2 regions of the Microbacterium sp. NPDC012755 genome follow, and region 1 is predicted to be linked to the other one. Evidence: riboswitches for the same ligand, from Rfam matches in the RefSeq annotation. Region 1 holds a riboswitch; the other holds the start of a gene.

Region 1 (5,331 bases):
ACCACGCCGTCGTGCTGGAGGAGGCGCTGCGGGCGCAGGGCAGGATGGATGCGTGAGCATCCCCTCCCTCGATCTCCCCGTGCCCGCACGGGTCCGCGAGCTCGCGGGCGGCGCAGGTCTCGAACCGGTGTGGGTGAACGGCATCGGCGGGCTGACCTTCCGCACCGACGACGGCCGCTACATCAAGTGGGGACCGCACGACGCCGAGGCGAGCATGCGGGACGAGGCCGAGCGGATGCGCTGGGCACGCCGGTGGATCACCGTCCCCGAGGTGATCGAGCAGGGGCAGGATGCCGAGCACGAGTGGCTCGTCACGGTGGCGCTCGATGCACGCAGCGCCGTGGATCCCCGCTGGCATGACGATCCGGAACGGGCCGTGCGCGCGGTCGGCGAGGGCCTCCGGATGCTGCACGAGAGCCTTCCCGTCGACGAGTGCCCGTGGGAGTGGAGCGTCGCAGGTCGCATCAGCGGCGCCGCCGCGCGCGGTGTGATCGTGCCGGAGAAGCTGCGGACGCCCCCTCCGGTCGACAGGCTCGTGGTGTGCCACGGCGACGCCTGCATGCCCAACACGCTGCTGGACGATGCGGGCCGCCCCGTCGCGCACGTCGACCTCGCCGCGATCGGAGTCGCCGACCGGTGGGCGGACATCGCCGTCGCCGCGATGAGCACGAAGTGGAACGCCGGCCCGGGCTGGACCGACACCCTCGTTGAGGCGTACGGCGTGGAGCCCGACCGGGAACGGCTCGCCTACTACCGGCGGCTGTGGAACAGGACCTGAGTCACGACGCCCCGCCCGCGCCGATGACGAAGTTCCAGGACCCGGTCGCGACGGCGGCGGCGATCGCGACGAGCGGGATCACCGCACACGCGAGCAGGAGCGCGGTGTCGCGTCGAGTCCACACCGATTCCCGTGCCCACGACCGCGGACCCGTTCCCCCGAATCCCCTGGCCTCCATCGCCGTGGCGAGCGAGGAGCCGCGGCGGATCGCGAGCACGAACAGCGCGAACGCCATGCCGAGGGTGCGGCGGATACGACCCTGATCGGCGACGCCTCGCGCCCTCCTGGCGAGCGCGAGAGCCCGCCAGTCGTCGGCGAGGAGTCCGAGCATCCGCATTCCGGCGAGGGCTCCGACGACGAAGCGCGCGGGCAGCCGGAGCCGCTGCGCCAGATCGTCGGCGAGGTCGGTGGGATCGACCGTGACGAAGAGCACCACGGAGGGCAGGCCGATCGCCAGCACGCGCACCGCGGTGGCGGCGGCGAGCGCGAGCGATCCGTCGCTCACCCTCATCAGCAGCCACTCGAAGTGCACCTCGCCGCTCTGCGCTCCGTACAGGGCGATCGTGACCGCGCTCAGCGGCGCCGCGATCCAGAGCACCGCGGTGCGGGTCCAGAACTCGCGTGCGCCGAGGCCGGCGAGCAGCAGCAGCGGGATCTCCAGGACCAGGGCGACGGATGCCGACACCACGTCGATCGAGAGGATGAGCGGAACCGCGATGAGCAGCGCCGCGGCGAGCTTGGCGAGCGCCGAGCGCGGAGCGATGGGACCGCGGCGCTCGATGCGGGCGGTGAGCGGGTCGATCATGCGCCCACCTCGAGCCTGCGGGCGTGCAGAGCGCGCAGCACGGCCTCATCGTGGCTGATCGCGACGATCGCGGCGCCGTCGTCTCTCAGGCCCGCGATGATCGCGACGAGCTCGGCCCAGGTCGTGGCGTCCTGCCCGAACGTCGGCTCGTCGAGCACGATCATCTGCGGGCGAGTGGCGAGAGCGGCGGCCACCGTGAGACGACGCTTCTCCCCTCCGGACAGCGTGTACGGGTTCGCCTCGGCGAGCGCGGTCAGCCGCAGACGCTCCAGCAGCTCGTCGGCACGTCGGGCGATCTCCGCCTCGTCCAGCCGCAGAGCGCGGGGGCCGACGGCGAGCTCCTCCCGAACGGTCTTCGCGAGGAGCTGGTGCTCGGGGGTCTGCAGCACCGTCGCGATGCGGGTGAGCAGCGCGCGGGACGTCCAGCGGAAGGGGTCGTCTCCCGACCCCGACGACAGCGCCGCCGAGGCGACGACCCGCCCGCTCTCCGCTGGGATGAGACCCGCGAGCGTGAGCCCGAAGGTCGACTTGCCCGCCCCGTTGGGGCCGGTGATGCCGATCGCCTCCCCCGCGTGCACGTCGAGGTCGAAGGGACCGGCGACCGGGATGCCGCGGCTGCGCGCCACAGTCAGGGCGTGCGCCCGCAGCAGGAGCTCACCCGGTCCGTGCGCCGGCGGAGGGGGAACGGCCGGCGGATGACCGGGCACCCAGACCCCGGAGGCGGCGAGCTCGGCGCCGCGCGCGCCGAGCACCTCGTCGGGAGTCCCGTCTGCCAGGACGACGGTGCCTTCGGGCTCCGCGCCGAGCACGATGACCCGGTCGACCAGGGGCAGCCACACGTCGATGCGGTGCTCGATCACGACGAGGGTCGCCCCGGTCGCGTCGAGGGCGGCGGCGACCGCATCCCGCACATCCCGCACCCCCTCGGGGTCGAGGTTGGCGGTCGGCTCGTCGAGCAGGATCGCTCCGGGGCGCATGGCGATCACGCCCGCCAGCGCCAGCCGCTGCTTCTGCCCTCCCGAGAGTGCCGCTGTCGAGCGGTCGAGGGGCACGTCGAGCTCGACGGCATCCATCGCCTCGCGCACCCGCGGCCAGATCTCCTCGCGGGGCACGCCGAGGTTCTCGCATCCGAAGGCGATGTCGTCGCCGACCCTGGCGAGCATGGTCTGCGTGTCGGGGTCCTGCAGCACCATCCCGACGCGGCCCCGGCTCTCCGTCGCGGGAACGCCGTCGACGAGGAGCGCTCCGTGCGTCTCCCCCTCGTCGGCGCCGCCGAGCACGCCACCGAAGCCCTGCAGCAGCGTGGACTTGCCCGAGCCGGAGGCGCCGAGCAGAAGCACCCGCTCCCCCGGCTCGATTCGCAGTTCGACCTCGCGCACGGCCCAGCGCAGCCGGGTGGCGTAGCGCCATCCCCAGCCGCGCGCATCGAGCGCGGCGGGGTTCACCCGGGCGATCACACTCGTGCGGTGACCTCGCGGCCGGCCGCGAACCGGCTCAGGGCGCCGGTGGCGGCGAGTCCGCGGGCGATCAGCCAGGCGCCGAGCCCGGCGATCACCGCACCGGAGATGGTCGTCGAGGAGATGTAGACGGCGGTGAAGAGCGTGTCCGCCCCCGGGTACCAGAGGATGCGGTCGTTGATGCCGCACGCGAGCCCCGCGCCGGCGCCGGCCAGCATCGCGACGGGCAGACGCCAGACGCCGTACAGGAACACGAGGAAGATCAGCTCGGCGCCGATGCCCTGCACGAGTCCGGAGACGATGGTCAGCGGCCCCCACGCGTTGCCGATCAGCGCCGAGATGATCGCGGCGACCAGTTCGGTGTAGAGCGCGGCGCCGGGTTTGCGGACGATCAGCCCGCCGAGGACGCCGGCGATCAGCCACGGACCGGCGAGCAGTCCCTGGACGCCGGGGAGCAGCGCCTCGAGGGCCCCGCTCGGGGTCACGTATCCGACGTTCCAGAGCAGGAAGATCGCCGCGCAGGCGACGGCGACGACGCTGGCCACGACGATGTCGACGACGCGCCACCGCCAGAGCTGGGCGTTGCGCAGGCCTGTGGCCGTGGATGCCGCTTCGGTGCCGGACCGGTGCGTGGACGTACTCATCTGAACTCCTCCCTGCGCCGGCATGATCCGGATCAGGTTCGACGGTCGAAGCGCGATTCGCTCCCTCTCAGCCCGGCTCGCCGGACTCCCGTGGTTGTGCTCTCGATCATACCCAGTGCCGACACTCCGCGCTCCCCTGTTGCGGCACCGCGGTTCTCACGGGAGAGTTCGGTACCGTAAGCAGGTGACCGCTCCTGACTCCGCCGAGGCCACCGCTCCCCTGGGCGATGCCCCGATCGACGCCGCCGCAGACGCGGACACGTCGGCCATCGACGCGGAGCTCGACCGGGTCCCAGCGATCCCGGATGCCGCGGCTCACGACTCCGAACTGGAGCAGCTGGTCGCGGACGCAGAGGCCCCCGCCGCTCAGTGGGCGAGCGAGGGCGGAGCGGCGACCGCGCTCACCTGGGTGGATGCGGCATCCGTCGCCGACCACTCCCCGACGGCGACGCTCGACGGCGATCAGGTGCGCGAACCAGGGGCCGCGCTCTGGACGGGCGCCCGGCTGCGCCCCGCCGCGGCGGGTCCAGGCGTGCTCGTGCCGATCGGCATCCTCGCCGCACTGGCCGCCTCCTACGCGGGCACGACCCTGCTGTGGCCGCTGCACGAGGTCGCGCCGACCGTGAAGACGGCGGAGTTCCAGGCGACGGCCGCTCCGGCAGCGGCCATCACGTGGCCGACGCAGGGCAGCGCGGCGGTCGGCATCCAGGGCATCGGAACGGTCGCCTCGTCGCCGGATCCGGCCGTCATCGCCAGCATCACCAAGGTGGTCAGCGTGCTCATGGTGCTGGATCAGATGCCGCTCGCCGTCGGCGAGCAGGGCCCGTCCTTCTCGTTCACCAAGGCCGACAGTCAGTCGTATCTCGCGTACAAGCGCAGCGACCAGTCGGCGCTCGACGTGCCCGTCGGGGGTTCCCTGACGGAGTTCCAGATGCTGCAGGGCATCCTGCTCGGCTCGGCGAACAACTACATCGACCGCCTCGCGAAGGAGATCTGGGGCTCGGACAAGGCCTTCGCCGACGCCGCGGCGACCTGGCTCAGAGATCGCGGCATCCAGGGCATCACGATCCTCTCGCCCTCCGGATTCGACGAGCGCAACACGGCGACCCCCGAGGCGCTGATCGCCGTGGCGGAGCGGGCGATGCAGAACCCCGTGTTCGCGGGGATCGTCGGCACGCCCTCGGTCGAGTTGCCGGGCGCCGGACTCGTGAAGAACACGAACGGGATGCTGTCGGACTCCGGTGTGGTCGGCATCAAGACCGGCACCCTTCACGAGAGCTGGAATCTGCTCACCGCGAAGGACGTGGTCGTCGACGGCACGACCGTGCATCTCTACGCCTCGGTGCTCACGCAGGCCGATGACGACATGCGTCTCGCGTCGACGCGATCCCTGTTCTCGCAGGTCGAGGACGCGCTGCAGGCCGAGACCCCCGCGGTGGCGAAGGGAACCGTCGTCGGAGAGGTGGACACCCTGTGGGGTGCGTCCACCGAGATCGTGACGGATGCCGACGCCGAGGTCGTGCTGTGGGACGCCGCCGCGGCGGAGGCGACGCCCGAGTTCGACCTGGGCGAGAAGAGCAAGGCGGGCGCCGAGGTCGGCACGTTGACCGTCGCCGGCCCCCTCGACACGGCGACGACGACGCTCAC
Region 2 (5,331 bases), on a different contig from region 1:
TCCCCCGCATAGGCGCTCTCCCACGCGTCGCGGATCTGCGCGTCGGTGACGCCCTCGGCGATCGGAGCGGTGGAGGTGGCGAGGATGCCGCGCGACATCGGGACGAGCACGGGCGTGAAGGAGATGCGGATGCCGTCGGCCTCTGCCCCGGACGCTGCGGCGAGCGCCTGCCTGATCTCCGGGATGTGGCGGTGCGTGCCGCCCACCGCGTAGGGGTTGGCGGTGCCGAGGATCTCGCTGCCGAGGAGGTTCGTCTTGAGGCTCTTGCCCGCGCCGGAGGGGCCGACCGCGAGCACGGAGACGATGTCTCCGGGATCGATCACTCCCGCGGCGACGCCGGGCGCCAGGCTGAGGCTCACGGTCGAGGCGTTGCATCCCGGTGCCGCGATGCGCGTGGCGCCGCGCAGGTTCGCCCGCTGCTTCCCCTCACCGACGGGCAGCTCGGGAACACCGTACGCCCACGGCTCGTGGAAGTCGCCGCCGTAGAAGGCGTCCCACGACTCCTTCGAGGTGAGCCGGTGGTCGGCGCCCGCGTCGATCACGAGCGGCACCGAGCCGAGCGCGTCGGTGTACTGCCCAGACTGCCCGTGCGGCAGGGCGAGGAACACGATGTCGTGCCCTGCCAGGATCTCGGGTGTCGTGTCCTGCAGCGTGAGATGGGCGAGCGAGCGCAGGTGGGGCTGATGCTGGATCAGCGGCTGCCCTGCGTTCGAGTGCGCGGTGACGGTGCGGATCTCGATGTCGGGATGGGCGGCCAGGAGGCGCAGAATCTCGCCGCCTGCGTAGCCGGATGCGCCGGAGACGGCGACGGAGTACGTCATGCTTCTACCTTAACGGTGGGAGGGTCGGAGGCCTGAGCGGCGACACCGGCACTCGACCGCCGTGCGTGCACAGGCAGGAGCGCGGGGTCGCCTAGAGTCGGCGGCCGCCGCGGCGTCGGCGCACAGCGATGACGCTCGGAGCGAGCGTCAGAGAAGCGGTGGCGGCCGAAGACATGTCGCGACAGTAGCGCGAGCGCCGCGGCATCCGCAAATCCTGCGCGTCACACGCCCTGCGGGATCGGCGCGGCGAAGAAGGCGAGCTCGTGCGCGCTCGCGATCTCGAAGGCGCGGAGCATCCTCCCTCTGCGCGAGGGCGACGATGCCGCCGCGGCCCGCGACACGTACGCGATCGCCGTCTCCGTCGCGGCTTCGAAACCGGGGTCGGCGTAGGTCGCGAGCCAGGACGCGTACGGATGCCGTGGATCGCGGGCGTACTCCCCGAACTCCCCCGCGTGCAGACGCCGACCGAGGTCGGTGTAGAGCCAGAAGCAGGGCAGGATCGCCGCGATGAGCTCGGCATAGTCGCCCCCGAAGGCGACGGAGCGCAGGTGATCGAGGTAGGCCGTCGTGGTCGGGGCGGGCGCGGCGGCGAACGTCTCCTGGCCGACGCCCGTCGCGGGGGTCAGCCAGGAGGCGTGCAGCTCGAGCTCCCCGACGATCGCCCCGTGTGCGGACTCCGCCCAGAACGCCTGCTCCGCCGACGACGGCGCCAGGCGGGACGCCTCCGCCAGCACTCTGGCGTACTCCCGCAAGTACAGCGCGTCCTGCGCGAGGTAGAACACGAAGGCATCGCGATCCAGCGTGCCGTCGGCGAGGGCACGGATGAACGGGAGCTCGTCGATGCCGGAACGGATGCCGGAGATGCCCTCCCACCAGTCCGCGCGGACCTCACCGGGGGTGGGTCGGGTGTCGAGACCACCGCGGGACCAGAGGCCTGCGAAGTGGTGCACCGGGCCGTGTCCGCGTCCGACACGGAGCGCATGGCTCTCACGCAGCGCCTCCCGCAGCCAGGTGCGCGCTCCGGCGACGGCATCCGCCGGGCTCTCCCCCCGCGCGAGCAGCGTAGCCAGCGCGGAGGACAGCGAGCAGCCGGTGCCGTGCGTGTGCGGGGTGTCGATGCGGGCGCCGGAGAACTCGCGCCGCACCCCGGCGCCGATCAGCGCGTCTGGGGTCTCCGCACCGGTGAGGTGCCCGCCCTTGACGAGCACCTGGGCGCCGATCTCGGCCGACAGCTCCTCCGCCGCGGCGAGTGCCTCCTCCCAACCTGTGATCCGACGGGAGGTGAGCACGGCGAGCTCGGTGAGATTGGGGGTGACGACGTCGGCACGGCTCAGCAGTCCGCGCAGCGCGTGCTCGGCCGCCGCGTCGAGCAGGCGGTCCCCGCTGGTGGCGACCATGACGGGATCGATCACGACGATCGGCGGGCGCACCCGGTCGAGCCAGTCAGCCACGGCGCCGATGACCTCCGCGTCGGCGAGCATGCCGATCTTCACGGCGTCCACGACGATGTCGGCGGAGATCGCGTCGAGCTGCGCGCGCAGGAACTCCGTCGGCGGCACGTGCACGGCGCTGACGCCCTGCGTGTTCTGCGCGGTGAGAGCGGTGAGGACGGCCATGCCGTATCCCCCGTTCGCCGCGATCGACTTCAGGTCCGCCTGGATGCCCGCCCCTCCCGACGGGTCGCTGCCGGCGATGCTGAGCACACGCGGCACCCCCGCTGCACGCCAGCGGCGGAGGAATCCTCGCGCCGCCGCTGCCGGATCATCGGCGGCGCACAGGGCCGACACGACCGCGAGACCGGCGGCGCCCGCCTCGCGCAGGGGCTCGGCGTCGTCGATGCCGACGCCGCCGATCGCCACGCACGGCAGCGGAGTGGCCGCAGCCACCGCCGCGAAGCCCTCGATGCCGAGTGCCGGCGGATGGTCGGGCTTGGTGCTGGTCGGTCGGATGACGCCGACGCCGAGGTAGTCCACTGTGCCCTCCGGCAGCTCTCCGAGTGCGGCGAGGTGCTCAGGGCTGTTCGCGGTGAGACCGATGAGGGCGTCGGGGCCGAGTGCGGCACGGGCGCGCAGCACCGAGGAGTCCCCCTGTCCGAGGTGCACGCCGTCGACGCGGGCGCCCGCGGTACGAGCGGCGAGCGCGGCGTCGAGACGATCGTTCACGACGAGGAGCGCTCGACCGTCGATCACCCGGGAGAGCTCGACGAGCTGCGCGGTCGTCTCGGCGTCCGTCGCCCGCTTGTCGCGCAGCTGCACGATGCGCACTCCCCCGTCGACGGCCATCCGCACGGTCTCGACGACGCCGCGTTCTCCGCACAGCCCCGGATCGGTGACGAGGTACAGGGAGAGGTCGGCGATCACAGCGCGCCACCCTCGACGCGCGCCGCTCCGGCGAGATCGTCAGGGTGCACGGCGGCGAGCGCATCGAGCAGTGCGACCGCGAAGCTGCCCGGGCCTGCGGATGCCGCAGCGGCGCGCTCGGCGGCGATCGTGTAGACGAGGCTGGCCGAGGCGACCGCCGTGAGCGCATCGGCTCCCGTGGTCCGTGCGGCCCCGAGGAACGCAGCCATGACGGCGCCGAGAGCGCAGCCGCCTCCCGTGACCCTGGTGAGCAGCTCGTGCCCGTTCGCGAGCCGCAGCACGCGCTCCCCGTCGGTGATCAGGTCCACCGGCCCCGACACCGCGACGATGCTGCCGAAGCGCGAGGAGAGCGCGACCGCGGCGTCGGCGGCGGCATCCGTGGTGTCGGTGGCGTCGACCCCTCGACCGCCTGCGCTGAGACCGGCCAGTGCCAGGATCTCCGAGGCGTTGCCGCGGATAGCCGTCGGGCGCAGCGCCACGAGCTCCTGCGCCAGCGCCGTGCGCACCGGGAGCGCGCCGATGGCGACGGGGTCGAGCACCCAGGGCGTGCCGGACGCCGCGGCTCCGGCCGCCGCCTCCAGGCTCGCCGCTCGCTGCTCGGGGTTCGGCGTGCCGAGATTCACGAGCAGGCCGGAGGCGACGCCGGCGAACATCCCGGCCTCGCCGACGATGTCGACCATCGCGGGGGCCGCGCCGACGGCGAGGAGCACGTTGGCCGTGAACCCGGTGACGACGGCGTTGGTGATGCAGTGCGTGAGAGGAGGCGTCTCTCGCAGCACCCCCAGCAGCGTGGCGGCCTCGGAGACGAGGTCGGAGGCGGATGCAGGACGCAGAAGATCGCTCATGCGACATTCCCTTCGCTAGTGCTAACTAGATCAGGTTCGACGGGTCTGTTCTCAGCCGCGGATGCGGCACCCCGTGTCACTGCTCGCAGTCTAGCGAAGAGCGCGGATCACCCGAGCTCGGCGAGCAGCTCCAGCTCCTGGGCCCGGGTGAGCCCCGCGCGCCGCTCGCGGTCGACGCCGCGTGCTCGTTCGTCCGCGAGAACCGCGTCCACGGTGTCCCCGAGCGGACGCAGCGTCCCGCCGTCGGAACGATAGGCGGCGTTCGAGCGCGTCATGAAACCGGTCATCTCCGCCGGCAGCCACAGCGGCAGCGAGCGCTCCCCCATCCAGTACTCGACACCGTGCTCCACGAGCCACTCCTCCTCGGCGGACACCGTGTCGCCGTCGTGCCCCGCCGCCGCGCGGAACAGTGCGAGCACCTCGCCGAGCGCATGCTCGTCGCCGACCGTGTTCACCGCACCGGTCGACGTCGTGGCGGCCACGTACGCCGCGAGGTCATCGACGTCGATCACCTGCGTCGTGCGCCCCTCGGTCGGTGGCAGCAGCACCGTGCCGTCGCCCGCGCGGTCGAACGCCGCGGCCCAGTATCCGAAGCGATCGCTGGGGTCGCCCGCGCCGACGATGAGTCCGGGGCGCACGATGAGCGTCCGGTCTGCGAGCGTGCGAACCGCGTCCTCCGCGGCGACCTTCTGCGGACCGTACTCGTACTCATCCCCCGGTTCCGCGGCGATGTGCAGCGGAGCGGACTCGTCGGCGCCGACCGTGACGTCGTCGGAGTAGGCGGACATCGACGAGACGTACGTCCAGCGTGCGGCTCTGTCTCCGAGCGCCGCGACGGCGGCGACGACATGGTCGGCACGGGAGGAGATGTCGATCACACGGTCCCAGTCACGCACGGCCGCCTCCGCGTACGCGTCGGGATCATCCCGGTCCGCCCGCACGAGAGCAGCCCCGCTCGGCCCCGTGCGTGTGCCACGGGCGAGGCACGTGACCTCGACGCCGTCGTCGATCAGCCGTCGCGCGATGCGCCCGGAGAGCCAGCCGGTTCCGCCGAGGATCAGAGCAGTCGTCATGCGTCCATGTCATCAGCATCCGCTTCCGCGCGGAAGCCCGTTCCGCCCAGAGCAGAGCACAGACACCGCAGCGGAGCCGACCTCAAGGGCGCCGCAGCTCCTCCAGGCCGCGAAGCTCGGGGAGGGTCCACGTCGGGTCGGGGCGCCACGCGACCCACTCCGGGTCGAAGGGCCAGTCGCCGTCGTGGAAGGACTGGATCGCGGCATCCGCATGCCTCTCGATCTGCGCGGC

Evidence for each region. A riboswitch is a leader RNA that binds a small molecule or an ion and turns the genes downstream of it on or off. The one in region 1 is predicted to bind thiamine pyrophosphate.
Region 2: it holds a riboswitch for thiamine pyrophosphate, as region 1 does, so the genes downstream of both, thiM (hydroxyethylthiazole kinase) here and ACFY5A_RS03185 (ECF transporter S component) in region 1, are expected to answer to the same signal.

The regions. Positions count from the first base shown of each region.
Region 1 covers NZ_JBIBCT010000001.1:667,435-672,765, forward strand. The annotation lists gene ACFY5A_RS03165 (DUF488 domain-containing protein) at 1-56, shown strand, start outside; gene ACFY5A_RS03170 (phosphotransferase) at 53-778, shown strand; gene ACFY5A_RS03175 (energy-coupling factor transporter transmembrane protein EcfT) at 780-1,583, opposite strand; gene ACFY5A_RS03180 (ABC transporter ATP-binding protein) at 1,580-3,040, opposite strand; gene ACFY5A_RS03185 (ECF transporter S component) at 3,037-3,684, opposite strand; TPP riboswitch at 3,675-3,786, opposite strand; gene ACFY5A_RS03190 (D-alanyl-D-alanine carboxypeptidase) at 3,869-5,331, shown strand, end outside.
Region 2 covers NZ_JBIBCT010000002.1:267,923-273,253, reverse strand. The annotation lists gene argC (N-acetyl-gamma-glutamyl-phosphate reductase) at 1-821, opposite strand, end outside; gene ACFY5A_RS18475 (bifunctional hydroxymethylpyrimidine kinase/phosphomethylpyrimidine kinase) at 1,043-3,181, opposite strand; gene thiM (hydroxyethylthiazole kinase) at 3,178-4,026, opposite strand; TPP riboswitch at 4,016-4,110, opposite strand; gene ACFY5A_RS18465 (NAD-dependent epimerase/dehydratase family protein) at 4,134-5,099, opposite strand; gene ACFY5A_RS18460 (DUF402 domain-containing protein) at 5,182-5,331, opposite strand, start outside.